Regions from separate parts of the Rhizobium aouanii genome, predicted to be linked through region 1. Evidence: predicted binding sites of a transcription regulator. Region 1 holds the regulator's gene; each other region holds the start of a gene.
The links. Region 1 encodes PhoB, which activates phosphate uptake and scavenging genes when phosphate is short. Its sites were predicted from a motif close to TGTCATNNANCTGTCAT; they were not measured.
Positions count from the first base shown of each region.

Region 2: a site for PhoB is predicted at 4,007-4,023, ahead of phnC (phosphonate ABC transporter ATP-binding protein). Genes of this name have one in related genera too.
Region 3: a site for PhoB is predicted at 4,008-4,024, ahead of V8P77_RS33100 (UDP-2,3-diacylglucosamine diphosphatase). Genes of this name have one in related genera too.
Region 4: a site for PhoB is predicted at 2,689-2,705, ahead of V8P77_RS14530 (YdcH family protein). Genes of this name have one in related genera too.

Region 1 covers NZ_JBAMYD010000034.1:3,216-10,418, reverse strand. Annotated here, with positions in the region: gene V8P77_RS33965 (Hsp33 family molecular chaperone) at 1-13, opposite strand, end outside; gene argF (ornithine carbamoyltransferase) at 105-1,019, opposite strand; gene V8P77_RS33955 (aspartate aminotransferase family protein) at 1,062-2,261, opposite strand; gene V8P77_RS33950 (GcrA family cell cycle regulator) at 2,682-3,215, shown strand; gene phoB (phosphate regulon transcriptional regulator PhoB) at 3,519-4,202, opposite strand; gene phoU (phosphate signaling complex protein PhoU) at 4,337-5,050, opposite strand; gene pstB (phosphate ABC transporter ATP-binding protein PstB) at 5,095-5,910, opposite strand; gene pstA (phosphate ABC transporter permease PstA) at 5,926-7,203, opposite strand, start outside.
Region 2 covers NZ_JBAMYD010000011.1:117,520-124,722, forward strand. Annotated here, with positions in the region: gene phnE (phosphonate ABC transporter, permease protein PhnE) at 1-1,063, opposite strand, end outside; gene phnE (phosphonate ABC transporter, permease protein PhnE) at 1,063-2,043, opposite strand; gene phnD (phosphonate ABC transporter substrate-binding protein) at 2,112-3,023, opposite strand; gene phnC (phosphonate ABC transporter ATP-binding protein) at 3,096-3,938, opposite strand; gene V8P77_RS20020 (DapH/DapD/GlmU-related protein) at 4,059-4,676, opposite strand; gene phnL (phosphonate C-P lyase system protein PhnL) at 4,673-5,380, opposite strand; gene phnK (phosphonate C-P lyase system protein PhnK) at 5,407-6,183, opposite strand; gene V8P77_RS20035 (alpha-D-ribose 1-methylphosphonate 5-phosphate C-P-lyase PhnJ) at 6,180-7,055, opposite strand; gene V8P77_RS20040 (carbon-phosphorus lyase complex subunit) at 7,052-7,203, opposite strand, start outside.
Region 3 covers NZ_JBAMYD010000030.1:21,287-28,489, forward strand. Annotated here, with positions in the region: gene V8P77_RS33090 (multidrug efflux RND transporter permease subunit) at 1-3,032, shown strand, start outside; partial or broken gene V8P77_RS33095 (histidine phosphatase family protein) at 3,098-3,845, opposite strand; gene V8P77_RS33100 (UDP-2,3-diacylglucosamine diphosphatase) at 4,056-4,898, shown strand; gene V8P77_RS33105 (MFS transporter) at 5,065-6,285, shown strand; gene dgcA (N-acetyl-D-Glu racemase DgcA) at 6,237-7,203, opposite strand, start outside.
Region 4 covers NZ_JBAMYD010000007.1:175,022-182,224, reverse strand. Annotated here, with positions in the region: gene V8P77_RS14555 (tetratricopeptide repeat protein) at 1-389, opposite strand, end outside; gene ykgO (type B 50S ribosomal protein L36) at 502-627, opposite strand; gene V8P77_RS14545 (5-(carboxyamino)imidazole ribonucleotide synthase) at 792-1,868, opposite strand; gene purE (5-(carboxyamino)imidazole ribonucleotide mutase) at 1,865-2,359, opposite strand; gene V8P77_RS14535 (YdcH family protein) at 2,378-2,581, opposite strand; gene V8P77_RS14530 (YdcH family protein) at 2,811-2,984, shown strand; gene V8P77_RS14525 (ArsR/SmtB family transcription factor) at 3,191-3,451, opposite strand; gene V8P77_RS14520 (sulfite exporter TauE/SafE family protein) at 3,604-4,368, opposite strand; gene V8P77_RS14515 (thiamine phosphate synthase) at 4,476-5,129, shown strand; gene V8P77_RS14510 (tetratricopeptide repeat protein) at 5,140-6,222, shown strand; gene V8P77_RS14505 (methyl-accepting chemotaxis protein) at 6,238-7,203, opposite strand, start outside.

The DNA of each region.
Region 1 (7,203 bases):
CAGCTTCTGCCATGGCTTTTCACTCCTGGTTTTCCGAGCGATGGGCCAGCGTGCCCTTCGCTCGCGCGGTCGCGAGTTTGTGACTCGCGACGTCCGATTATGGTTCAGATCGCGCCCAGGCACCAAGCAAGAATCGACTTCTGCGCATGAAGGCGGTTTTCCGCCTCATCGAAGACTACGGATTGCGGACCGTCGATCACATCATCCGTCACTTCCTCACCGCGGTGGGCGGGCAGGCAATGCATGAACAATGCATCATTGCCGGCTTTGGCCATCAAGGCCGCGTTGACCTGATAAGGCTGGAAGACATTGTGACCCCGGGCCCGATGTTCCTGATTCATGGAGACCCAGGTATCGGTCACCACACAATCGACGCCGGCGACCGCACGGTCGGCATCATGGCAAAGCATGATTTCGGCGCCCTCATTGCGGGCCCAGTTCAGATAGTGATCCTTGGGCTCCGAGCCAAGGGGCACGGCCATGTTCATGCGATAGCCGAAACGCGCGGCACCCTCGACCAGCGAATGCAGCACATTATTGCCATCGCCGGTCCATGCGATGGTCTTGCCCTTGATCGGGCCGCGATGCTCTTCGAAGGTCATGATATCGGCCATGATCTGGCAGGGATGGGTGTCATCCGTCAACGCATTGATCACAGGTACGGTCGCATGCTGGGCAAGCTCCAACAGCCTGGAATGCTCGGTGGTGCGGATCATGATCGCATCGACATAGCGCGACAGCACCTTGGCGGTGTCGCCGATCGTCTCGGCGCGGCCAAGCTGCATCTCGGTGCCGGACAGGAACAGCGTTTCGCCGCCGAGCTGGCGCATGCCGACGTCGAAGGAGACACGGGTGCGCGTCGACGGCTTCTCGAAGATCATCGCCAGCATCTTGCCGGCGAGCGGCTTGTCGCCCGTGCCGGCCTTGAAGGCCTGTTTGCGGGCGAGCGCATCGTTCATGATGGTTCTGAGATCGGCTGACGTGACCGCCGAGAGATCGAGGAAATGTTTAGGGCTCATATCGTCTTCTTACCTGTGCTGCGCCCGAAGGCGGCAATCTCTTCAAGCCGTCTTCTTGACCTTGGAAGCGCGGATGCTCTCGGCGGCGCGCTCGACGCGGGCAAGGCCCTCGCGGGCTTCCTCGGCGGTGACCACGAGCGGCGGAAGAAGGCGGATGACGTTGTCGCCGGCGGGCACGCCGAGCAGATGGGCGGCGCGGATCGCCTGCAGCAGTTCGGCTGAGGGAACGGCAGCCTTGATGCCGAGCAACAGCCCCTCGCCGCGCACATCTTCGATCACATCGGGATAACGATCCTTCAGCGAGGCGAGGCCCTGGCGGAAGACAAGTGCTACGTCGCGCACCTGCTGGAGGAAGCCATCGGCAAGGATGATGTCGAGCACGGCGCTGCCGACGGCCATGGCAAGCGGATTGCCGCCATAGGTCGAGCCATGCGTGCCAGCCTTCATGCCGGAGGCGGCTTCGGCGGTGGCAAGGCAGGCGCCGAGCGGGAACCCGCCGCCGATGCCCTTGGCGACAGCCATGATGTCGGGGGTGATGCCCGACCATTCATGGGCGAAGAGCTTGCCGGTGCGGCCGACGCCGGTCTGGACCTCGTCTAGGATCAACAGCAGACCGTTGTCGTCGCAGAGCTGGCGAAGCGCCTTCATGAACTCGGTGGTGGCAGGACGGACACCGCCCTCGCCCTGCACCGGCTCGATGAGGATGGCGGCCGTGGCCTCGGTGATCGCGGCGCGGACCGCTTCGATATCGCCGAAAGCCACCTGATCGAAACCCGGCGCCTTGGGGCCGAAGCCTTCGAGATATTTTTCCTGGCCGCCGGCGGCGATCGTCGCCAGCGTCCGCCCATGGAAGGCGCCTTCGAAGGTGATGATATGAAAGCGCTCGGGATGGCCCTTGGAAAACTGATAGCGGCGCGCCGTCTTGATCGCGCATTCGAGCGCCTCGGCGCCTGAATTGGTGAAGAACACCTTGTCGGCGAAGGTGGCATCCGTCAGCCGTTTTGCCAGGCGCTCCTGGCCGGGGATCTCATAGATGTTCGACAGGTGCCAGACCTTGTCGGCCTGCTCCTTCAGTGCGCCCACAACATGCGGATTGCTGTGGCCGACGGAGGTGACGGCGACGCCGGCGCCAAAATCGAGATATCGCTCGCCGCTTTCGGTGATCAGCCACACGCCCTCGCCTCGCTCGAACCGCAGCGGGGCACGAGAATAGGTGTCATAAAGCGGCGCGGCTTCAGCCATGGCGCGATCTCCATCAAAGTTGGCGGGCAATGACTCCGGCTAAGGAAACCAGGCCCGAAAAATTAAAAATGCCGCCTTGCGGCGGCGAGTGGCACTATTTCCCTTTCGCGCTGCAATGTCAACAAAACGGCGCCCTTAGCGTATGCAGCACAGGTGTACAGCGGCATTTTCAGTCTTCAACAGGCATTATTGCAGAAATGACACGCAGGGGCAGCAAGTTGGGGAAAACTACGAATTCGATTCATCCGGATTCATGCGACTCTTGTCACGGAGTCAGCCTCACACTAGGTTAAAGATCAATTACTAGACTGCATGCGGCGGAACTAGTCACCAAAATTGATCAAGCGTTTCTTGTTTCGGAGCTCCCGGGACAACGGTGAGGGATTCTGCCATCACCAACGCAAAAGGTGGAGACAGGGCATGAACTGGACAGACGAGCGGGTCGAGAAACTCAAGAAGCTTTGGGCCGAAGGACTGAGCGCCAGCCAGATCGCGGCACAGCTTGGTGGCGTCAGCAGAAACGCGGTCATCGGCAAAGTGCACCGGCTGTGCCTTCCCGGCCGCGCCAAGGCCGGCGGCACCAATACCGCGGCGCGAACGCCGAAGCGCAACACATCGGCGCCGCGCGCGCCGAACTATGCCTCTCGCATCACGACCCGCACCGTTACCCGCCAGCAGGGCGCGACGATGCTGAAGGAAGAGATCGAGATCGAAACGATCGAGGAAATGGAATACGTGCCGCGAGGCAATGTGGTGGTGCCGATTTCGCGTCGCCTCGGCCTGACGGAACTGACCGAGCGTACCTGCAAGTGGCCGGTCGGCGATCCGCTGAAGGATGACTTCCACTTCTGCGGCTGCGAGTCCCCAGACAATTCGCCTTATTGCGGCTATCACCAAAAGCTTGCCTACCAGCCGGTCAACGAACGCCGCAGGGCGGCAGCGCGGGCGAGCTGAACGCGGGCAACCATCGTTAGAATGCAGAAAACGGGCCGATTGGCCCGTTTTTTCATGCGCGGATGGGATGGCTGCCCCTCACCCTAACCCTCTCCCCGTAAACGGGGCGAGGGGACGTGCCCTGCAAGAGGTTGTGGGGAACGGAGAGGTCGCGGCATATCCCCTTCGCCCCGCAAGCGGGGAGAAGGTGGCGGCAGCCGGATGAGGGGCAGTCCATCGCCGCGAACCGGACAGTAGCGGGATAAGCCCGAGCATGACGAAAGAGGCGTCAGCCGGCTTTGTCAGCAACCAGAACGAAAGCCCTCAGGCTTCCATCGAGTAACCGGCGCCGCGGACGGTGCGGATGACGTCCTGCATGTTGGAAAAATTCAGCGCCTTGCGCAGGCGGCCGACATGGACGTCGACGGTGCGCTCGTCGACATAGATGTCGTGGCCCCAGACGCCGTCCAGAAGCTGCGAGCGGGAGAAGACCCGGCCCGGCGACGACATCAGGAATTCCAGCAGGCGGAATTCGGTGGGGCCGAGGCGGACTTCGCGGCTCTTGCGATGGACGCGATGGGTTTCGCGGTCGAGCTCGATATCGCCGCATTTCAGCACCGTGGACAGCACCTCGGGACGGGCGCGGCGCAGCATCGCCTTGACGCGGGCAACGAGTTCGGGGGTCGAGAAGGGCTTGACGACATAATCGTCGGCACCCGTCGACAATCCGCGGACGCGTTCGCTCTCCTCGCCGCGCGCCGTCAGCATGATGATCGGCAGGCGCTCGGTTTCCGGCCGCATGCGCAGGCGCCGGCAGAGCTCGATGCCGGAGACGCCCGGCAGCATCCAATCGAGGATGAGAAGATCGGGCGTGCGCTCTTGAAGCCTCATTTCGGCTTCGTCGCCACGAAGGATGGTATCGACCTCGAAGCCTTCCGCTTCGAGATTGTAGCGAAGAAGCACGCTGAGGGCTTCCTCGTCTTCAACAACTGCAACTCTCGGGATCATGCGTGTCGGTCTCCTCGCGCATCATCCTTAAATCAGGGGTGATTTAAGCAATTCATCCTGCGCAGATTCAGAAATTGGCTGCGACCTCTTTGCGCGCCCCGGACGGGCGCGCACGCAACTAATTGTGCGGGCGGTTATTCCGTGACCGCGCCGACGGTGTTGGCGCTGTCATCCTTCGGACGATCGCCTTCCGGCTGTGCGCCTGTCGTCATGTAAAAGATCGTCTCGGCGATGTTGGTCGCATGGTCGCCGATGCGCTCTATATTCTTGGCGCAGAAGAGAAGATGCGTGCAGCTGGTGATGTTGCGCGGATCCTCCATCATATAGGTCAGGAGTTCGCGGAACAGCGAGGTGTACATCGCGTCGATCTCGTTGTCGCGTTCACGGATCGCATTCGCCTTGTCGGCTGAACGATTGGTGTAGACATCGAGCACTTCCTTGAGCTGGACGAGCGCCAGCTCGGACAGATGCTCGAGGCCGCGGGCGAGCTTGCGGGGGACGCCGGTGCTTTGGACGGCGATGACGCGCTTGGCGGTGTTCTTGCCGAGGTCGCCGACGCGTTCGAGATCGGCGGCGATGCGGATCGAACCCATGATTTCACGCAGATCCGAGGCCATCGGCTGACGGCGGGCGATCGTGACGATCGCCTTGTCGCCGATTTCGCGTTCGGCGTGATCGAGGATCACATCGTCCGAGATGACCTTCTGCGCCAATGCGGTATCGCCGTTGACGAGCGCCCGGACGGATTCACTGACCATCTGTTCGGCCAGGCCGCCCATTTCGGAAATCCGCCTGGACAAGAACTTCAGATCATCATCATAGGCAGAAAAAATATGTGTCGATGCCATGGGGCTTTATCCTCGAATAACGGGAAGGCTTGGTGTCGCCAAAATCAACCGAAGCGACCCATGATGTAGTCCTGAGTGCGCGGATCGTCGGGATTGGTGAACATCTTGTCGGTGTCGTTCTCCTCGACGAGATTGCCGAGGTGGAACATGGCGGTGCGCTGCGAGACACGCGCGGCCTGCTGCATGGAGTGGGTGACGATGACGATCGTGTAGTTCTCGCGCAGCTCGTGGATCAGTTCCTCGACCTTGGCGGTGGCGATCGGGTCGAGCGCCGAGCAGGGCTCGTCCATCAGGATGACTTCAGGGCTGACGGCGACGGCACGCGCAATGCAGAGGCGCTGCTGCTGGCCGCCCGACAGGCCGGTGCCGGATTCGTGCACGCGGTCCTTGACCTCGTTCCAGAGGCCGGCGCGCTGCAGGCTGGTTTCGACGATCTGGTCGAGATCGGCCTTCGACTTGGCAAGGCCATGGATGCGCGGGCCGTAGGAGACGTTTTCATAGATCGTCTTCGGGAACGGGTTCGGCTTCTGGAAGACCATGCCGACGCGGGCGCGAAGTTCGACGACGTCGATATCGGGATCATAGACATCGTCGGTATCAAGCGTGATCTTGCCGGTGACGCGGCAGCCGTCGATCGTATCGTTCATACGGTTGAGGCACCGCAGGAAGGTCGACTTGCCGCAGCCGGACGGGCCGATCAGGGCGGTTACGGTGTTTTCGCGGACGTTCAGGTTCACATCGAAAAGCGCGCGCTTTTCGCCGTAGTAAACCGAGACATCCTTTCCGATCATCTTATAGGGGACGTTGCTCATCTTGCGATCCAGCGCCTTTTCAACTGCAGCTTCCGTCAACATGTTCATGATGTTTAACTCCGTTTACCAGCGGCGCTCGAAGCGACGACGCAAGAGGATGGCGCCCATGTTCATGACGATCAGGAACAGGAGCAGGACGATGATGGCACCCGAAGTACGCTCAACGAAGGCACGTTCGGCCTCGTTGGCCCACATATAGACCTGTACGGGTAGAGCCGTCGAGGGATCGAGCGGTGTCGCCGGCGCATTGGCGACGAAGGCGACCATGCCGATCAGGAGCAGCGGCGCGGTTTCGCCGAGCGCGTGCGCCAGGCCGATGATCGTGCCGGTCAGGATGCCGGGCATGGCGAGCGGCAGCACATGGTGGAACACCATCTGCATCTTCGAGGCGCCAAGGCCGAGCGCTGCGGCGCGGATCGACGGCGGCACGGCGCGCAGTGCCGCGCGCGTCGCGATGATGATCGTCGGCAGGGTCATCAGCGTCAGCACCAGGCCGCCGACCAGCGAGGCCGAGCGCGGCAGGCCGATGAAGTTGATGAAGACGGAAAGACCGAGCAGACCGTAAACGATGGAAGGGACCGCGGCGAGGTTGTTGATGTTGACCTCGATCAGGTCCGTCAGCTTGTTCTTCGGCGCGAACTCCTCGAGATAGATCGAGGCGGCGACGCCGATCGGCAGAGCGAGCACGAGCACGATCAGCATCAGGTAGAGCGAGCCGATCAGGGCGACGCCAAGGCCTGCGGCCTCCGGACGGCTGGAATTGCCGTTGACGAAGAGGCCGGTGTTGAACTGCTTGTGGAGCGCGCCGCTCGCCTTCAGCTCGTTCATCCAGCCGACCTGCTTGTCGTTGACCTTGCGGTTCTTCTCATCGACCGCGAGGTCGATCTGGGCCTTGTTGGCGCTGTCGACATTGGCGTCGGCGAGAACCGTGACATTGACCGTCTTGCCGATGATCGACGGATCGGCGAGCACCATATCGCGCAGCTGGATCGGCGCACTCTTCGACAGCATGGCGGTTGCATCGCGCACGTCGGGACGGCTCGAGGCATTGATGTTCAGCTGCTTGACGATCGCGTCACGCAGGAGAACCGGATAGTTGGCGGCGATCAGCACCGAAGGGTCGGTCGCGCGCTTATTGTCGGGGTCGATCGTCTTCTCGACGAATTCGATCGGCAGGGTGATCGCCGTCTGCTGGAAGGCGGTATAACCTTTGCCGATCACCGTCCACAGCAGGATGAAGAGGAAGACGAGACCGAAGGTGATGGCGGCGATGCCATAGGCCTGGAACCGGCGCTCGGCGGCATAGCGGCGCTTGATGCCGATATCGCGGCGGGCTGGCGC
Region 2 (7,203 bases), on a different contig from region 1:
ATCTCACGCCCTCACGCTGCTTGTCGTCGATGTTCTCAAGCGCCTCGGCATAGACCTTTCCGAGCGCGCCCGTATCGGTGAAGAAGATCGCCGCGATGCCCGGAAGCGGCCCTGGGCCGAAGGCACGGGTGAAGAACAACGCCCAGATCAGCATGTCGATCGAGCGCAGGAAATCGAAGAGCCGCTTCGTGGCCCAGTTCGCGGCGCGGCTGCGCGTGATGTTGCGCGCGGCGATGAAGGCGAGCGGGAAAGCGACCAGCGTGCCGAACAGCGTACCGACAAAGGCCATGACCAGCGTCTGCATCAACTTCGACAGGATGTCGCCATGCTGCCAGCTTGCGTTGTTCAGGAAGTTGTCCAACGCCAGCGAGGCATTGGACTGGTTGGGATCGAACCGTTCGCCGGAGAACATCAGGCCGACCACTTCAAGCAGGTTCCGGCCCCAGAAGGGCGACTGCGTATCGAAGAAGAAGTTCGCCCAGCCGAGAAAGCGGCGCTGGACATAGACCTGGCTGGTACGGATTTCCGCCTGTCCCGCAAAGCCGTAATAGACGATCACCTTGTTGTCGTCCTGCTCCATCTGGGCAGGCGCATCGGACGGCAGGGAGGCACGATCGTGGGTGATGGTCACGGGATAGAGCTTGCCGCCGATATAGACGTCGACGCGGCTCGGCGTCACTTCCATGCGGTTGCCGTCGCTGCCGAAGGTGACGGTGTATCGGCTGCCGTCGGCATTGGGCTTCAGCCAGCTGATATCGGCGCCCTCGGGATACTGGCGGCGGCTTGTCCATTGGGGGACGACCTGATCGTTCTGGAAACGCAGGCGCGGCTGGGCGCGCCAGGAATACCAGTCCTGGACATAGATCGCAGCACGGTCCCAGTTGCCGTTCACGAAGGTGGGGATGACGTTGAAGAAGGCGAAGCAGAAGGCAAGGTAAACGAAAACCGCAGCTGAAATGAGGAGCAGACCCCAGCGCTGCATGAAGCTGCGATGGAAGACGTCCGGATAGGTGGAAAGCAGTCGCTCGCGCTCGGCGGCATTGATGGTCGGAACCGAGGACATCAGGCTGCTCCCTGTCCGAATTCGAAGGACTGCTTGCCGATCAGCCGGCGGCGCAGCCAGGCGGAGAACTGGTCGACGCAAATGACGGTGATCAGCAGCAGGATGATGATTGCATAGGTCTTGGCAGCATGGTCGCGTCCGATCGACAGGCTGAAGACCTCGCCTATGCCGCCGCCGCCGACGGCGCCGATAATAGTCGAGGCGCGCACGTTGATCTCTGTCCGCAGCAGCGTGTAGGAGACGAAGTTCGGCAGCACCTGCGGCAGGATCGCGAAGCGCACGCGCTCCAGCCAGCCGGCGCCGGCGGCGCGCAGGCCTTCATCCGGCTTCATGTCGGCATTCTCGACGACTTCGAAAAACAGCTTCCCAAGCGCGCCGACAGTATGGACCCATACCGCGATGATCGCCGAAATCGGTCCGATCGACAGGATCGCGGCGAGAAGACCGGCGACGACGATTTCCGGGAAGGCGCGCATGATTTCCATGATGCGCCGCACGACCCAGCGCGTCACGCCTGCACCGACCAGATTGGTGGAAGCGAAAAAGCAGAGCAAGAACGCGCCGCTCGCACCGAGAATGGTGGAGACAATGGCGATGTTGAGCGTGATCGCGAGCTGGTAGAAGAAATTCGGGATGTAGAAACTATCGGTGATCCAGACGCGGTCGCTTGTATAGTCGTATTTGATCGAACCATCGGAAAAGGGCGACGGCAGGTCGAACATGGCGCGGAAGATCTCCAGCGGACTGTCCGGCACGAAGCTCTTCATGAAGTCGAAGAAATAGGGAAGGCGCTCGAAGAACTTGCCCGAATTGGCGCTGTTGGCGAAGTCGAGCGAGGCGCCGAGGATGATCAGGAAGACCACGATTGAAACGACGGTATAGATCCGCCGCGTTCGAACCTGGCTCTGATAATGATCGAGGATGGTGCGGGAGCCCTCCTGCAATCCGCTCAGAGAGTCCGCGCCGGCCGAGTGCGCCATATGTGGCTTCCTTCTTGAAAAACGGCGGCATCATCATGATGCCGCCGCAAGACTGTTCAGACTGAGGATCAGCCGCCGATGACGGCCTTACGGGCGTCGATGATTGTCTGATAGAAGCTCTGGTCGACCGGCGCCCAGTCAACGTAGCCGCCGCCCGTGAACGATTCGAAGCAGCTCTTGTCTGTCTTCGGCAGCTCGGCGAAATAGGCGGTAACCTTCTTCTGGAGGTCGGCCGGCAGCTTTTGGGAAACCATCAGCGGACCGTTCGGGATGAGCGGCGACTTCCAGACTTCGACGATATCGTCCATGTCGAGCAGGCCCTTGGTGACCATCTGGTGCAGGTTGCCGGAGGTATAGCCCTGCGCCCAGTCGCCCTGACCGGAACCGAAGGTGGTCCCGACGTCGAACTTTTTGTCGAGAACGCCGAGAACGAGGTTCTCGTGGCCGCCGCCGAAGCCGGTTTCAGAGAAGTACTGCTTGACTGGAGCGCCGGTGTCCTTCGGAAGGGCAACGTTAGGGACAAGGTAGCCGGAGGTAGAGTCCGGATCGGCGAAGCCGAGCTTCTTGCCCTTGGCGTCGGCAAGCGTCTTGATGCCGGAATCTTTGCGGGCAACCATGATCGAGTAGTAGCCGGTCGAACCGTCGGCCTGCTTGGTGGTCAGAACCGGAGTGACGGCGTTCGGATCCTTGATATAGACCGCGGCGTAAGAGGCGGCGCCCATGACGGCGAGGTCGATCGTACCGCCAAGGAGGCCCTGGATGACGCCGTTGTAGTTCGGCGACGGGAAGAGCTGAACTTCGGAAACGCCGGTGGCAGCGATCAGGCCCGGCTTGACGCATTCGGTCCGGCGAACCTGGTCGGCTTCGTTTTCACCGCCATCGAGACCGATGCGGAGGACCTTGACGTCCTGGGCAGCAGCATTGCCGGCGAGGGCGGCGACGGCAATGGTTGCCATCATGATCTTGCGGAATGCAGACATGGAAGTCTCCTTTTGTGACATGGTTTGTTTGTCAGTTATTTTTCCGACCGTTGTCCCGTCGGCCGGAAACGGTCAGTGCACGGCGGCGGCTTTGGCCACCATGCCGGATGAGAGATCCGCGGCGCGCCGCTTGGATTCGAGGCTGGTCGAGGTCAGCGTTTCGTCGATGCCGGCGCCATCCTTGTCGGTCCCGTAGATTTCCTTCACCGCTTCGGCGGTCAGCTCCGAGGGCTGGCCGTCGAAGACGACGCGGCCGCCGGCCATGCCGACGATGCGCTCACAATAGTTGCGGGCGGTATCGAGCGTGTGAAGGTTGGTGATGACGGTGATGCCCTCGCGCTCGTTGATATCGCGCAGCGCATCCATGACGATCTTGGCATTCAGCGGATCGAGCGAGGCGATCGGCTCGTCGGCGAGAACCATTTTCGGGTTCTGCATCAGCGCGCGGGCGATTGCCACGCGCTGCTGCTGGCCACCGGAAAGCGTGCCGGCTGCCTGCAGTGCCGTCTGCTCGATGCCGAGGCGTTCGAGTGCTGCGATCGCATGCACGCGTTCGTCGCGGGTGAAGATGCTGAGCAGGCTTAGAAGCGTCGAGCGATGGTTGAGGCGGCCGAGCATGACATTGGTGAGAACGTCGAGGCGCGGCACCAGGTTGAACTGCTGGAAGATCATCGCGCAGTCGCGCTGCCAGTTGCGCAGTGCCTGGCCGCGAAGCCCGGAGACCTCGACGCCGGCGAAATGAACGGAGCCGGAGCTCGGCTCCTGAAGGCGATTGATCATGCGCAGCAGCGTCGACTTGCCGGCGCCGGAGCGGCCGATGATGCCGACCATCTGGCCTTGGGGAATGGCGAGCGTGACGGAATCGACAGCGAGCTTTTTTCCGAAACGACGTGTGACATTCCTCAGCTCGAACATCATGCTCTCTTCCCTTGCGATACAGGCCCTGATGAGCATCGCATTAGTCCCGCTTGATGAACCTCGCATGTCATATTTGTGTAAGTCCTGTCACAATTCTTCGCCCCTATATCGGGGGTTTTAACCGCCGTAGCGGGACAGGAAATCTTCCGCGTCAAGGTTGCGAAAATCCTGGAGCGCCTGGCGCAGCCGGTCATGCTCCCAGTCCCACCAGGAAAGTCTGTCCATCCGTTCGCCGACCTCTCTTGGAAAGCGCTCGCGGATAAGCTTTGCCGGTACACCGCCGACGATCGTATAGGGCGCGACGTCCTTCGAGACGACGGCGCCGGCCCCGACCACCGCGCCGTTTCCGACGCTGACGCCGGGCAGGATCGTCGCCCCGTGGCCGATCCAGACGTCATTGCCGATCGTCACGCGGTTTGCCCGCCGCCAGGCAAAAAAGCCCGTCTCCATGTCGCCGTCCGGCCAGTAGTCGGCGGCGCGATAGGTGAAATGATGCAGCGTCGCGCGCCAGGTCGGATGGTTGGTGGCGTTGATGCGCACGGCGGCGGCGATATTGACGAACTTGCCGATCGTCGCGCACCAGACGGAACCGTCCTGCATGATGTAGGAATAGTCGCCGAAGCTGGCCTCGCTGATGCGGCAGCGTTCGGAAACCTCGGTATAGCGCCCGAAGGTGGAATCGATGACGGATGCCGTTTCATGAAAGTAGGGCTCGATACCCAGCTTGCGGCTCATGCAGCGATCTTTCTCGGTGAGAACTGCTGGAGGTCGAGGATACGGTCGGCGACGGCTTCGCGCACTTCTTCGTCGTGGAAGATACCGAGAAGGGCCACACCCGCCTTCTTCTTTTCCGCGATCATGCCGACGACGACCGCACGGTTCCTGGCATCGAGCGAGGCTGTGGGTTCGTCGAGAAGCAGGATCGTGTGTTCGGTGATGAAGCCGCGTGCGATGTTGACGCGTTGCTGCTCGCCGCCGGAGAAGGTGGCTGGCGGAAGCTGCCAGAGCGTTTCCGGCAGATTGAGCCTGGCAAGCAGGGCGCCCGCCTTTTCCCGTGCCGTGCCGGCGTCCTCGCCGCGTGCCACCAGCGGTTCGGCAACCACGTCGATCGCCGCGACGCGCGGCACGGTGCGCAGGAACTGGCTGACATAGCCAAGCGTATTGCGGCGGACGTTGAGCACGGTGCGCGGATCGGTGGAGGCGAGATCGACGATGCGTCCGTCGTGGCGGATGAGGATCTGGCCGGTATCGACGGCATAATTGCCGTAGATCATCTTGAGCAGCGAACTCTTTCCAATGCCCGATGGGCCGCCGAGCACGACGCACTCGCCCGAAGCGACCGAGAAGGCGACATCGGAGACGACGGGCAGCTTGATGCCGTCGCGCAGATGCATGGTGAAGCTCTTCGAGACTTCGGAAACGACGAGGGGCGTTGCCATGATTTCTTCTTCCTTGGTTTCTGGCCTCAGACCTGCAGGATCGAGGAGACGAGCAGCTGCGTATAGGGTTCGCGCGGGTCGTCGAGCACGCGGTCGGTGAGCCCGTGTTCGATGACGTAGCCGTCCTTCATCACCATCATCCGGTGCGAGAGAAGACGGGCGACGGCGAGATCGTGGGTGACGATGATGGCCGAGAGGCCGAGATCGTTGACGAGGCCGCGCACGAGGTCGAGCAGTCGCGCCTGCACCGAGACGTCGAGGCCGCCGGTCGGCTCGTCCATGAAGACGAGGCGTGGGCCGGTGACCAGGTTGCGGGCGATCTGCAATCGCTGGCGCATGCCGCCGGAAAAGGCACGCGGCTGGTCGTCGATGCGGTCAGCGTCGATCTCGACGCGTTCGAGCCAGTCGATCGCCGAAGCGCGGATCTTGCCGTAGTGCCGGTCGCCGATCGCCATCAGCCGTTCGCCGACATTGGCGCCGGCAGAAACGGTCATGCGCAGGCCGTCGGCCGGGTTCTGGTGCACGAAGCCCCAGTCGGTGCGCATCAGGAAACGCCGCTCGGCCTCGTTCATGCGATAGAGATCGCGGTAGCTTCCGTCGCGCATGTGATATTCGACGCTGCCGGTGCTCGGCAGCAGCCGGGTGGAGAGGCAGTTGAGCAGCGTCGTCTTGCCGGAGCCCGATTCACCGACGATGGCGAGCACTTCGCCGGGCCAGAGCTCGAAGGAGACGTCGCGGCAGCCAATGCGGTTGCCGTAGAATTTCGAAACGTCACGGACTTTGAGGAGGGACGTATCGCTCATTCTGCAGCCTCCCGGGCCAGCATCTCGCCGGCATGTCCATGCGCGCGGCGGTCTTCGCAATGATCGGTGTCGGAGCAGACGAACATGCGCCCGCCCTTGTCGTCGAGAACCACTTCGTCGAGATAGACGTCCTCGGCGCCGCAAAGGGCGCAGGGTTTGTCGAAGCGCTGGATATCGAAGGGATAATCCTCGAAATCCAGGCTGACGACGTCGGTATAGGGTGGAACCGCATAGATGCGCTTCTCGCGCCCGGCGCCGAAGAGCTGCAGTGCGTCCGACATATGCATCTTCGGATTGTCGAATTTCGGCGTCGGCGACGGGTCCATGACATAGCGGCCATGGACCTTCACCGGATAGGCGTAAGTCCGCGAGATGCGGCCGTTATGGGCGATGTCCTCGTAGAGCTTCACATGCATGAGGCCGTATTCTTCGAGCGCATGCATCTTGCGGGTCTCGGTCTCGCGCGGCTCGAGGAAACGCAGCGGCTCGGGGATCGGCACCTGGTAGACGAGCACCTGCCCGACCCCGAGCTTTTCCTCGGGAATGCGGTGGCGCGTCTGGATGATCGTCGCATCCTTGGTATGCGTCGTCACCGCGACATTGGCGACCTTCTGGAAGAAGGCGCGGATCGAAACGGCGTTGGTCGTGTCGTCGGCGCCCTGGTCGATGACCTTCAGCACGTCGTCAGGTCCGATGATCGAGGCCGTCACCTGCACGCCGCCGGTGCCCCAGCCGTAGGGCATCGGCATTTCGCGCGAGGCGAAGGGCACCTGGTAACCCGGAATAGCGATCGCCTTCAGGATGGCGCGGCGGATCATCCGCTTGGTCTGTTCGTCGAGATAGGCGAAGTTGTAGCTGGCCAGATCGGTCATTCGGCGGCTTCCTTCATGTCTTCGCCACCGTTGCGGGCGGCGTCGAATTCGCGGCGCATGCGGCGGACGAGATCGAGTTCCGCCTGGAAGTCCACATAATGCGGAAGTTTCAGGTGCTCGACGAAGCCCGTCGCCTGGACGTTGTCGG
Region 3 (7,203 bases), on a different contig from region 1:
CACAGCTCAGCATCACCACCAGCTATCCCGGCGCTTCGCCGCAGGATATCTATCAGGGCGTCACCCGCCAGATCGAAGAAGAGCTGAACGGGGTCGAGCACCTTTCCTATTTCGAGTCGACGTCGGATACATCGGGTGCGATGACGATCACCGCGACCTTTGCGGCCGGAACCGATATCGACCAGGCCTCGGTCGACGTTCAGAACGCCATCCGCCGCGTCGAACCGCGGCTGCCGCAATCCGTCAAGGATCAGGGTATTACGGTCGAGGAGGCGTCGTCGGGCTTCCTGATGTTCATCTCGCTGACGTCGACGGACGGGAAGACCGACGAGGTGGCGCTCGGCGACTATCTCAACCGAAACGTCATCGGCGAGCTGCGCCGTCTCGAGGGCGTCGGCCGCGCCCAGCTATTTGCCTCGCAGCGGGCGATGCGCATCTGGATCGATCCCGACAAGATGGTCGGCCTGAATCTCACCGCGTCCGACATCAGCGCGGCGATCTCGGCGCAGAACGCCCAGGTGGCGGCAGGCCAGATCGGTGCAGCACCCAATCCGATCTCGCAGGACCTGACGGCGACGGTGCTGGTGAAGGGGCAGCTGACCGACATCAAGGAGTTCGGAGACATCGTGCTGCGCGCCAATGCCGACGGATCGAACGTCAGGCTGCGCGACGTCGCGCGCATCGAAGAGGGCAGCGAGAGCTACAGCTTCTCCACCCGCTTGAACGGGCAGCCGAGTGCCGCCATCGCCATCCAGCTGTCGTCGACGGGCAATGCCGTCAATACGTCCAACCTGGTCAAGGCGAAGATGGAGGAGCTCTCGCGTTTCTTCCCTGATGGCGTCGAATATTCCGTTCCCTATGATACCAGCCCGTTCGTCTCGGCATCGATCGAGAAGGTGGCGCATACGCTCGCAGAAGCCGTCGCGCTTGTCTTCGTCGTCATGCTCATCTTCCTGCAGAGCTTCCGCTACACGATCATTCCAACGCTCGTCGTGCCCGTCGCACTGCTCGGGACGCTTGCTGTCATGTTTGCCGCCGGCTTCTCGATCAACGTGCTGACGATGTTCGCGATGGTGCTTGCCATCGGCATTCTCGTCGACGACGCCATCGTGGTGGTGGAAAACGTCGAGCGGCTGATGGCGGTGGAAGGGCTGTCACCGAAAGAAGCGACAAAGAAGGCGATGCGGCAAATCACCGGCGCGATCCTCGGGATTACGCTGGTCCTCTCCTGCGTCTTTGTGCCAATGGCGTTTTTCCCGGGCTCCACAGGCATCATCTACCGCCAGTTCAGCCTGACGATGGTCGTATCCATCCTGTTTTCGGCCTTCCTGGCGCTGTCGCTAACCCCGGCGCTTTGCGCCACCTTCCTGAAGCCGATCAAGGGTCATCACGAGAAGAAAGGCATCGCCGGCTGGTTCAACCGCAACTTCGACCGGCTGACCGGGCGTTATGCCCGCACGGTCGGCGGACTGGCCAAGCGTTCCTGGCGGGTCATGACCGTTTATGTTGCGCTGCTCATCGGCCTTGGCTATCTTTTCGTCAACCTGCCGAGCAGCTTCGTGCCGGATGAGGATCAGGGCTTCCTGATCGTCGACGTGCAGGGACCGCCGGAGGCGAGCCGCAACCGCACGGTGGCCTCGCTTGAAAGCATCGAAGCGATCTTCAAGAAGGAACCGGCCGTTGCCAACGTCGTTGCGATCCAGGGCTTCAGCTTCTCCGGGCAAGGACCGAACGCCGCCCTGGTGTTCGTCACGCTCAAGAACTGGGCCGAACGCGGCGCCGGCAATTCGGTGCAGGACATCTCCAACCGCGCCAACATGCAGCTGTTTGGGCTGAAGGACGCCACATCCTTCGCGCTGTCACCGCCGCCGATCGAAGGTTTCGGCACGACCAACGGCTTCACCTTCCGCCTTCAGGATCGCGGGGGGAAAGGCCAGGCGGCACTGACCGAGGCGGCGGGAATGCTGATCGGCAAGGCATCGCAGAACCCCATCATATCGGGCATCCGACCGGAAGGCATGCCTGACTCCGCCCAGCTCGCGCTCGTCATCGATCGTGAAAAGGCAAATACCTTCGGCGTCGCCTTCGCCGACATCAACAGCACGATCACCGCCAATCTCGGCTCGAGCTATGTCAACGACTTCCCGAATTCGGGCCGCATGCAGCGCGTCATCGTGCAGGCGCAGGACAAGAGCAGGCTTCAGGCGGAAGACCTGATGAAGCTCAATGTCCGCAATGCGAGCGGCGGCATGGTGCCGCTATCATCCTTCGCCGTTGCCGAATGGCAGAAGGGACCGGCGCAGATCGTCGGCTATAACGGCTACCCTTCCGTGCGTATCTCTGGCGCTCCTGCGCCGGGATATTCATCGGGGGCGGCGATTACCGAAATGGAGCGGCTGGCCGCCGAACTTCCCGACGGCTTCGGCTTCGAATGGACCGGCCAGTCGCTGGAGGAGCTCAGATCGGGATCGCAGGCGCCGTTCCTCTTCGGCCTCAGCATCCTTTTCGTCTTCCTGCTGCTGTCGGGGCTTTACGAGAGCTGGTCCATCCCGTTGTCGGTGATGCTGGTCGTGCCACTTGGCGTCATCGGCTGCGTGCTCGCGGTGATGAGCCGCGACATGTCCAACGACATCTACTTCAAGGTCGGCCTGATCGCGATAATCGGACTGTCGGCGAAGAACGCCATCCTGATCGTCGAATTCGCCAAGGACGGCTTTGCCGAAGGGAAATCGCTGATGGATGCCGCGATCGAAGGCGCCCGTTTGCGCTTCCGGCCGATCATCATGACCTCGCTCGCCTTCACTTTGGGCGTGGTGCCGCTGGCAATCGCCACCGGCCCAAGTGCGGCGAGCCAGAATGCCATCGGCACGGGCGTACTCGGCGGCATGATCTCGGCGACGGTGCTGGCGATCTTCTTCGTTCCCGTCTTCTTCGTCTTCGTGCTGCGTCTCTTGAGGACGAAGCGGCCGGAGACTGTAAACGAGGAGGCGCCGGCCGGGCAGGAGCCGGCAACCGTCACGTCGCCGACCTGAGGTGAAGAGTTGGCGGGTTGCCTTGCGCAACCCGCCGCACCGTTGCGCCGGTCCGATTTCAGGAGTTATACAGTCGGCTTCGGCGTGATCGTCACGTCGGCGCCATAGGCTTCGCGCAGTTCGCCTTCCTGTCCCGGCTGCCGGTCGGCGGCCTGATGCAGCAGGATTGACTCGTATCCTTGCGAGCGCGTCCCCTCGATCAAGGTGATATCGGCGTTTCCGGGATTGTCGGAGCGCTCGAACCACTCGACAGGGCGGTGCAGGAAATTCATTTCGACTGCCCGGTTGGTGACGCCATGACCGACGATCACGACGTTGCGGTCGCTATTTTCGGCGTCGTACATGACCGTCTGCAGGAACAGGCGCACCCGCTGGGCCACATCCGCCCGGCTTTCGCCATCCGGCGGCCGTGCGTAGAACTTGCCGCTGTTGCTGCGCAGCCTTGCCCATTTTTCGAACTCGTCGGGAAACTTCTGCTTTTGTTCGGCGTGGTCGTAGATTTCGGTGAAGAGACCGAAATCCTGCTCACGCAGCAGATAATCCTCCCTGATCGCCGACGAAGCTTTCCGGCAGGGCTTCGAGCAGCGCATCCTTGCTCTGCCGGGTCCTGAGAAAGGGCGAATACCAGATATGCAGCTTGCCGAAACCCGCGCTCGGCAATGCCTTGAGATAGGACGCGATCACGCCGCCTGCCTCGAGAGCCTGCCGATGGCCCCATCGCGTCAGCGGCACGTTGTGATCGCCGAATTGGCGATAGGCCTGTTCGTTGATGTTGCCGAGGGATTCGCCGTGGCGAACGAGAAAGAGACGCATCAGCCATCCCGCATTGTCGAATATGAATCGCCGCCATCATGAACGCCCTGAATGCGCACAGCAACATTGTCGCCTGGCCGTGCGGCGACGGCCATGCGGCCGCGCGGCGACAGGCATTCTGCCAGCGCGGGATGAACAGGTTTGCAGGGCTTTTCCCCAGCTTGTCATCTTCCTGAAACACGAGTCTGATTTTGGAAGGTTAGATGAAAGATGGGACATGAGCGGCAGCTCGTGAAAGACATGATGGAACCCAGACATTTCCGCACGCTCTTCATTTCCGATGTCCATCTCGGCTCGAAGGCCGCGAAGGCCGACTTCCTGCTGGATTTCCTGCGTCACCACGAGGCCGATACGATCGTGCTCGTCGGCGACATCGTCGACGGCTGGCGCCTGAAGCGCAGCTGGTATTGGCCGCAGGTCTGCAACGACGTCGTCCAGAAGCTGCTGCGCAAGGCGCGCAAGGGCACGCGCGTCGTCTATATTCCCGGCAATCACGATGAATTCCTGCGAGCCTTCCCGGGCATGCATTTCGGCGGCATCGAGGTCGTCGAGCGCATGATGCATGACGGCGCCGACGGCAAGAAATACCTGATCCTGCACGGTGACGAATTCGATGTCGTCGTCCGCAATGCGCGACTGCTCGCCTATCTCGGCGACTGGGCCTATGACACGGCGATCCGCATCAACATCATCCTGGCGGCAGTGCGCCGCCGGCTCGGCATGCCCTACTGGTCGTTCTCGGCCTGGGCGAAGCTCCAAGTCAAGCATGCCGTCAACTTCATCGGCGAATTCGAGCGCGTCGTGGCCGAGGAAGCCCGCAAAAACGGCGCCGACGGCGTCATCTGCGGACATATCCATCATGCCATCATCCAGGATATGGACGGCATCCGCTACATCAACACCGGCGATTGGGTTGAAAGCTGCACGGCGGTCGCCGAGCACGAGGACGGTACCTTCGAACTGATCACCTGGCGGTCGCTTGCCAGCAGCGTGCCGGCGCTTGCCGCCATCGAAATGCATGACGAGGGTGAGCTGGCCCCGCAGGCCGCCTGATTTTGGCGCCGGCGCATCCGCGCCTGCGCTCCATCGAATTTAGCCGTTACCGTTAGGCGACAGGCCCTATTTTATTTTCTAAAACGTTTCAGAACGGCTATTTCTCGCAATAGTCGCTTCCAGGGTGGTGTGTTAGGACAACGACCAGTTTCCTTCAGGTCCACCCATGATTCCCGCTCAAAATTCCCCGACGGGTGAGGGAGCGCCGCCGCGCTTCCGGCTGCTCAGTGCGCTTTCCTATTGCGCGCCGCTGCTCGTCAACGGCGTCGTCCTGCCGTTCTTCCCCGTCTGGCTTGCGGGCCACAGCTTCAGCGACCATGAAATCGGTGTCATCCTGGCCGTTCCTATGGTGGTGCGCGTGCTGGTGGCGCCTGTTGTCGCCATGATCGCCGACCGCATGAAGGAGCGCGCCGACGTGCTGCTCTGGTCAGGCGGCCTGTCGCTGCTGACGGCGGTAGCACTTTACTGGACGACGACTTTCTGGCCTGTCTTCATCGTCTTTACGCTACAGGGCGCCACCTTCGCGCCCTATGTGCCGGTCGTCGAATCGATCGTCATATCGGGCGTGCGCCGCTGGGGGCTCGATTACGGATCGATGCGGGTCTGGGGCTCGATTGCTTTCATCGTTTCGACGCTGGTTGGCGGCGAACTCATCAACCAGTGGGGCGGGGGGATGGTACTGCCGATCATGGTGTTCGGCTTTATCATGACCGTGGTCATGGCAGCCTTCTGCCCGCGCATCGGGCCGACGCGGCGGCGGGGCCAGCCGATCGATCTTCCGGCCGCCACCGGCAGCGGCCTGCGCGAGCCGCACCTGCTGCTGCTCTTGATCGGCGTTGCCATCCAGCAATCGAGCCATGCGGTGCTCAACGCCTTCTCCTCTATCTATTGGCACCACCTCGGCTTTTCCGGCACCGAGGTCGGCCTGCTCTGGAGCGCTGGCGTCGCTTCGGAAGTGACGGTGTTCTTCCTGTCGAAGCGCCTCAGCCGGCGCTTCGACGCCTGGACGCTGATCCGCTTCGGCTGCGCCATCAGCGTCTGCCGCTGGATCCTGTTTCCGATGAATACGGGATTTGCTGGTTTTTTTCTGCTGCAATGTTTCCACGGCTTCACCTACGCCTTCGTGCATACCGGCGTTCAGCGGCGGATCGTGGCGACGGTGCAGGAGACGCAGGAATCGTCGGCCCAGGGCGCCTATTTCTTCTATGTCGGCATGGCAATGGCGCTGATGACCCTGGCGTCGGGTTATCTCTATGCCTGGCTCGGCGTCGTCAGCTATTACGTTATGGCCGTGGTGGCGTTCGTCGGCCTCGGCCTCGTCATCTCAGCCTATTACCTTCAGCCCCAGAGGGTGCTTTCGGGCGGAAAGACCAGGGAAGCAGCGTAGCGCAGGCCGGGTTCGCGGTCGCGGGCAAGCAGCAGCGGACCGTCGAGATCGACGAAATCGGCGTTCTGGGCGAGCAGAACGGCGGGCGCCATGGCAAGCGATGTGCCGACCATGCAGCCGATCATGATGCTGAATCCAAGCCGCTCGGCTTCGGCCTTCATCGCCAGCGCCTCCGTCAGGCCGCCCGTCTTGTCGAGCTTGATGTTGATCGCGTCGTAGCGGTCGGCAAGGCTTGCGAGATCGCCGGTGTGGTGGACGCTCTCGTCGGCGCAGACGAGGAGCGGGCGGTGGATTTCGGCGAGCAGCCCATCGCGTCCGGCCGGCAGCGGCTGCTCGACGAGGGCGATGCCTGCTTCCGCGGCGATATGGAGATGACGCTCCAACACCGCTTCCGGCCAGCCCTCATTGGCGTCGAGGATGATTGCGGCATCGGGCGCGGCGGCGCGGACGGCGCGGATGCGGCTTTCATCGTCGCCGGTGCCGACCTTGACCTTGAGCAGGGCACGGCCGGCATGTTCGCCCGCCTGGGCGGCCATCACCTCCGGCGCACCGAGCGAGATGGTGTAGGCGGTGGTCAGCGGCTTCAGATCGGCAAGGCCGAGACGGGCGGCGACGCTGTCTCCCGTCCGTTTCGCCTCAAGGTCCCATAGGGCGCAGTCGACGGCGTTGCGGGCCGCACCCGGCGGCATCGCCGCCAGCAGGTCGTGGCGCGAGATGCCGGCCTCGATCAGCGGCCGCGCCGCCTCGATCTGGGCGAAAACGCTCTCCATGGTCTCGCCGTAGCGGCGGTAAGGCACGCATTCGCCGAGCCCCCGCGCACCCTCTTCGACAAGCGTGCAGGTGATGACCTCGGCTTCGGTCTTTGCCCCGCGCGAGATGGTGAAGGTCCCGGCAATCGGAAAGGAATTCATCTGGATA
Region 4 (7,203 bases), on a different contig from region 1:
CGGTTCCAGCTTTCGGCATAATCGGGCTTCAGCGCGATCGCCTCATCGAGGAAATCGAGGGCGGCGGGGTTGCGCTTTTCCTCGATCGCCTTGTCGGCCCACTGCATCAGCAGATTGATGGTGGCGCTACCGGAATCGTTCCATTCCATGCGGATTTCATTGGCGATGCCGCTGGCCTTTTCGGGATCGCGTTCACGCTTCAATTGGCTGAAGAGCTGGTCGAGGTGCTGCTTCGGCGAATTGTTGGTATCCGCCTGCTCGACGATGACGTCCTTTTTCGCCGCGGCGGCCGGCTTTTCCGCGGCGGTCGCCGGAAAGGAAGAGGTGAGCAGAATGAGAACGAGCGGCAGCGCCGCTGATGTCAAAGCAAAAAAGCGCATGGCGGACATATTAGCCCGCCAGCGCCGAAGATCAAACAAATTTGACGTGATCACCGCAGCGACCCACCGGATATATCTGCCGGCGCAAGCTCACGCGGCAGGGCGATCCGGACGCGCGAAATCAGCCCTGACGAGCCTTGAAGCGCGGGTTCAGCTTGTTGATGATGTACATGCGGCCCTTGCGGCGAACCAGACGGTTGTCACGGTGACGAGCCTTGAGCGACTTGAGCGAATTCTTGATCTTCATTTTTCTGATCCGCGATCTCTATGGGGGAATTCACATTCGCCCGTATCTTTAACAATCAAAAGCGCGCCATCGGGCGCGCTGTTTAGGTGGGGGAGCAGATACCCCGTCACCTTTTCCGTGTCAACCACATGAAGGTGTTTTTCCCAAGGCGCAGCGGTGTTTTCTCAGGCCAAAACCGGCGATTTCGGCGTCAAGGTGGTGACATGGCCCATCTTGCGGCCGGGGCGCCACTCGGTCTTGCCATAGAGATGAACCAGCGTATCGGGGCGCCGCAGCCAGTCGGGAACGGCAAGAATATCGTCGCCGATCAGGTTCTGCATGACGCAGTCGGAATGGCGCTCGCCGTTGCCGAGCGGCAGGCCGGCAACGGCGCGGATATGCTGCTCGAACTGGCTGACGACGCAGGCGGCTTCCGTCCAGTGACCGGAGTTGTGGACACGCGGCGCCATCTCGTTGGCGATCAGACCGCCATCGGCAAGCACGAAGAATTCGATGCCGATGACGCCGACATAGTTCAATGCAGCAAGGATTTTCTCGGCAGATTGCCGCGCGGCGTCCGCCGCCGGCGCAGAGATCGCAGCGGGAACCGTCGAAGTGTGGAGAATGCCGTTGCGGTGCACATTCTCGGCGGGATCGAAGCAGACGACCGTACCGTCGGTGGCGCGAGCAGCGATGATCGAGACCTCACGCTCGAAGGCGACGAAGCTTTCGAGGATGAGCGGCACGCCGCCAAGTGCTGCATAGGCACCATCCGGGCTGTCTGCGGCCGAGCGGAAAACCTTCTGGCCCTTGCCGTCATACCCGAGACGGCGGGTCTTCAGCACGCCCTGGCCGCCGAAATCCTTCAGTGCCGTCTCGAGGTCGGCCTGGCTGTCGATCGTGTGGAAGCGGGCAGTTGATATGCCGCAGCCATTGAGAAAGCGCTTTTCGACAAGGCGGTCCTGGGCTGCTTCCAGCGCCTTCGGCGGCGGATAGACGAACACACTAGCCGAGAGCGTTTCGGCGGCTACGACGGGCACGTTCTCGAATTCGTAGGTGACGACGTCGCAGATATCGGCGAGTTCGGCCAGTGCCGCCGGATCGTCATAGGCGGCGGTAATCTGCCGGTTGGCGAGCTGGGCGGCTGGGCAGTCCGCCTGCGGCTCGAGGATGACCGTGCGAAAATTCAACCTGGCGGCGGCAATGGCTAGCATGCGGCCGAGCTGGCCGCCGCCGATAATGCCGATCGTTCTTGCCGTCATAGATCGTCCATCGGGTATTCGGCGACGGCAGCACTCTGGCGCTCGCGCCATTCGTCGAGCCGGTCGGCGATTTCTTCGTCGGAAAGGGCAAGCACGGCGGCGGCGAGAAGGGCGGCGTTGACCGCGCCGGCCTTGCCGATGGCAAGCGTACCGACAGGAATACCGGCCGGCATCTGCACGATGGAAAGGAGGCTGTCCTGGCCGGACAGGGCTTTCGACTGGACCGGCACGCCGAAGACCGGCAGCGGCGTCATCGCGGCGGTCATACCCGGCAGGTGGGCGGCGCCACCGGCGCCGGCGATGATGACCTTGAAGCCCTCCGCGCGTGCGCCCTTGGCGAAATTGACCAGCCGGTCGACTGTGCGGTGCGCCGAAATGATGCGCGCGTCATAGGGAATTTCCAGCGCCTCCAGCGTGTCGGCGGCGTTTTTCATGGTTTCCCAGTCGGACTGGCTGCCCATGATGATGGCGACGGGTGGTCTGTCTGTCATCGTTGCTGCTATTCCCTCTCAGGCGATGATGTCAGGGACGATCTGATCTTCCAGCTTGGAGAGCCTGTCCTTGATAACGAGCTTCTTCTTTTTCATTCGCTGGATCCGCAGAGCATCGCATCCGGTCTGAATCATGGCGTTGATCGCGGCGTCGAAATCCTCGTGCTCCTGGCGCAGACGCGCCACTATGAGCCTGATTTCCGCCTGTTCCTGATCGGCCATATGCATTCCCCGTTATCGTCCTTTGGACCTTGTCCGATCTGGCGATGATTTCCGCAAGCTCCTATCACCAAATACAGGTAACGGCTAGTTAGTCTTGATCATGAAATTGCCATCCAGTCTTCATCTTTTGGCCTTCGACAAGCCTTCAAAAATATGTCACAGTCCCGCCCGTTGACACCTTGATCCCCGACGATGTTGGCCGGGGAGGGTAAGAGGAAGGAAGGGTCATATGACTGTTCAAGCTCATCTTGAGTCACTCCAGAAAAAGCATGTCGCTCTCGAGGAGGAGTTGCACGCGCTCAGAACATCTCCCTCTATTTCCGATACGGAACTTGCCGAATGCAAGCGCCGCAAGCTGCGCATCAAGGACGAGATTCAGCGTCTTAAGTCATCCGTCCACTAGTCTTCCCAAGGGTCGCCGGGCGATCATCTTGCGCAACAAGGTAAATCCATCCATTCCACCAAAAATTTGCAAGAACCGGTGATTTGACACCATATTTGCGCCAGTCCGATGCATCCGGCATCGTGGCTGGCGCTTTTGGGTCTGTCACGTCTCACATCGCATTCTTACGATTCGCATCGTATCCCCAGATCTTACGGGAACATGCATCAGGCCCAGAACTGATCCAGCCACAAATTGAGCGTGTCGAAGCCACGGTTATTGACTGCGTAGATGCGTTTGGTGCCTTCCGAGGTCACGGAAACGAGATTGCTGTCGAGAAGCGCCTTCAGGTGCTGCGAAACAGCAGGACGGCTGATCGGCAGGCCTTCGGCGAGCTCATTGACAGTCCGTGGCGCGCGACGCAATTCCTCCAGCAGAAACCGCCGGTTCGGATCGGCAATCGCCGAGAAAGGGTCCGTGTTCGACATGGCGGGAACGCTACGTCAAACCGGCCGTGCCAGCAAGGAAATTGTGCATTGCAGCGCGCTGCTTCAAAACTCCTTCATTCGAGATCGATCTAAGAATTCAAAGCGCTACAGCCTCCTTTGTGCGTCTGAAGAGACGCGCGGCGCTGGGCCTTTTACCAACCAAGGCCCTCGCGCACGATCAGAAAGGCGGCGATCAGCGCCATTGCATACATGAAGGGGTAGAAGATCTGTGGCTTCATGCGCCGCACGCACCAGGCGCCGGCGATGGTGGCGAGCGGGGCGAAGGGCAGAAGTGTTGCCGAGGTCGCGAGGTTTTGGGTGCCGAGCTGGCCGAGCGCGAAATAGGGGATCAGCTTGATGGCGTTGAGGATCGCGAAGAAGCGCACGCTGGTGCCGGTATATTCGCGTGGCTGCAATTTGAGCGGCAGGGCATAGATCTGGAAGGGCGCGCCGCCGGCATGGGCGACGAAGCTGCCGTAACCGGAAAATGTGCCCCAGAGGCTGGCGGCTACCGGCCGCTGGCCGCGCGGCGGGATCACCTGGCCGGCGCCCGGCCTGAAATTGTTCCAGAAATAGCGCAGGCAGAAGAAGATGGTCACCGCGCCGATGACGATGCGCAGCATGTTGCCCGGAACCAGCGCCGAGGTTGCCCAGCCCAGCGCGATGCCGAAGACGGCGCCTGGCAGCATGATCTTCAGCGTCGCCCAGTCGCCATGCTTGCGCCAGATGACAAGCGAAATCATGTCCATGAAGACCAGGATCGGCAGCAGGATGGCGGCCGCCTCGACCGGCGAGACGACGAGGGCGAGGAAGGGCAAGCCGATCAGCGACAAAGCGTCGCCCATGCCGCCCTTTGCGAGGCCTACCAGCAGAACGGCGGGCACGGCGGCGTAGTAGAATGACAAATCCTGCGGCATGCTTTCGACGTCCTCCTCTTGCCAGCCTCGTCTAACGGAACTACTCACACAAAACGAGTGCGGATCCCTCATTTCGAAGGGGAATTCGCAGGAAACGGAAAGACCCCATGACCGAACCGGAAAACCGCTGCCGCCTTGTGCTCATCGTAGCCGATATCGCCGATGCCGATGAACAGGCAAAGATCGTCGCCGACGCGCTGAAGGGCGGCGACGTCGCCTCGGTGATCGTGCCGCAATACGGGCTTGACGACGGCACCTTCCAGAAACATGCCGAAAAGCTGGTGCCGCTGATCCAGGACGCTGGCGCCGCCGCGCTGATTGCGGGCGACAGCCGTGTCGCAGGCCGGGCGAAGGCCGACGGCCTGCACCTTTCCGGCAATGCTGAGGCCCTTTCGGAGGCGATCGACAAACATGCGCCGAAGCTGATCGTCGGCGGCGGCAACGCGGCCGACCGGCACCATGCGCTGGAGATCGGCGAAGTCAGGCCGGACTATATCTTCTTCGGCAAGCTCGACGGCGACATCAAGCCGGAGGCGCATCCGAAGAACCTGGCGCTTGGCGAATGGTGGGCCTCGATGATCGAGATCCCCTGCATCGTCATGGGCGGCACCGATCCGGCCTCGGCGCTCGCCGTCGCCGAGACCGGAGCGGAGTTCGTGGCGATGCGGCTGGCGGTTTTCGCCGAGCCCGCCCGGGCGCCGTCCGTCGTCGCCGAGATCAATGCGTTGCTTGACGAAAAAGCGCCACGGTTTGAGGATTGAAATCGCGCTCATGCCGATCCCGCCCGCCTGTCTTTTGAAATATCTCCTCGCCGGTATGGCCGCCTTCCTTGCGGCCGGGCCGAATGTTGCCTTGGCACAGGCGCCGGACAGCGTCATCAGCCAGCCGGGCACAGGCCCGGCTTCGACCTTCCGCACCGACCGGCCTTCGAGCCCGGGCGTGCAACCCTCCGATGGCGTCGGCGTATTCGACCGCATGGGCGCGAAGCTGCCGGACCTGCCGCCGGAGAAGGATTACAAGGGGCCGATCGACGAGGCTTACGGCGCCTTCCAACGCGGTTATTACCTGACGGCAATGGACAAGGCGCTGCCGCGCGCCCAGCTCGGCGATCCGGCGGCGCAGACGCTGATCGGCGAAATCCTCTCGCAGGGCCTCGGCGTCAAGAAGGACGTGAAGAACGCTGCCTTCTGGTACGGCAAGGCGGCCGAAGGCGGCGATGCGGCGGCGATGTTCAAATATGCGCTGATCCTGATGGAAGGCGAGGGCGTGCCGCGTGACAAGGTCAAGGCCGACGACTACATGCACAAGGCGGCCGAGGCGGGCAATCCTTCGGCGGAATTCAACTGGGCACAGCTTCTCATCGCCGACAATCCCGGCGAAAAGGGACTGAGGCTGGCGCTGCCATTCTACGAGAAATCGGCCGAGCAGGGCATTGCCGATTCGCAATATGCCGTGGCGCAGATCTATGCGACGCTGAAGGACCTGCCGGAAGAAAAGAAGAAGCTCGCCCGCGAATGGATGGTGCGCGCGGCGCGCGCCGGCTTCGACACGGCCCAGCTCGATCTCGGCATCTGGCTCGTCAACGGCGTCGGCGGGCCGAAGGATTACGTCAAGGGCTTCGAATGGCTGAAACTTGCCGCCAATGGCGGCAATGTCGCCGCGCAGAACAAGCTCGCCCATCTCTATATCAACGCGATCGGCACGGCGCCCAATCCGATCGAGGCGGCGAAGTGGTACGTGCTGTCGCGCCGGGCCGGGCTCGCCGATCCGGCGCTCGAGGATTTCTATCTCGGCATCGAGGACACCCAGCAGAAGGCGGCGATCGATGCCGCCAACAAGTTCCGGCGGCGATAGCGGCCGTATCCTAACTTAGAAAAGCGCGTCAGCGAAAAGATCCTCATCGTTTTCGGCTTTGGCGGTTTCGGCGGGAGCGGAGGTGCTGTCCTCGCTCGCCGGAATGATGCCGCGATGAATGCTGCGCTCCTGGACCATCGTATAGTGCTTGAAGATCTTGCGGTCGAGCGGCGCGATCGTCTCAGCGAGATCGGAGATATCGGCGACATCGGTGCCGGCGACGCCTTCGAGCAGATCGGCGCAGCCGGCAAGGACTTCGCCGAGATTATGCTGGAAATCGAGCTTGCCGATCAGCAGGCTGATCTTGGTGGCGACCTCGCGACCGTTCTCGGCGAGCACCTTCAGCTCGTTTTCCATCACATTGGCTGCAGAGCGGATGTTGCCGACGGCCGAGGTCAGGCTTTCTCCGAGGTTGCCGGCTCCGGCATCAGCGGCGGGGGCGACGCGCCCGGCCGCGGCTTCGAGCGCCGGCAGGCCGTTGACGATGGCGTCGGCGGAATCGTCGAGCTTGCCGGCGAAGATGCGCAGCTCGGCGGTGACGACGTTGATCGACCTGCCTTCCTCGCCGAGCCGGCTGCAGCGCAGGTTGGTATTCAAAGCCATATAGTGAATGTCGGTCTTGACGGCGCGGATGTTGCCGATCGCTTCGGAGAGCTTGGCCGCCGTACCGATCGTCGATTGGCTCACCTGGTCGGCCTGGCGGCTTGCCGTATCGACCTGCTTGACGATTTCATGGGCGGCCGAAACGCTGGATTCCAGCGCACGCATGAAGTTGCCGCCGGCCTCGCCGCTCTGACCGCTCATCTGATCGCGCAGCTTGAGGATCTCCCGCATGTCGTGGTCGAAACTCGCGATCGTCTTGACGACGTTCTCGGAATCCCGCTGGAAATTTGCGCACATGTCGCTCATCTGCGCCGCCGTCAGATGGTGAATGACGTTCTGGAGGCGCTGGCGCGCGCCGGCGTCGAGTCTGGCGCCATC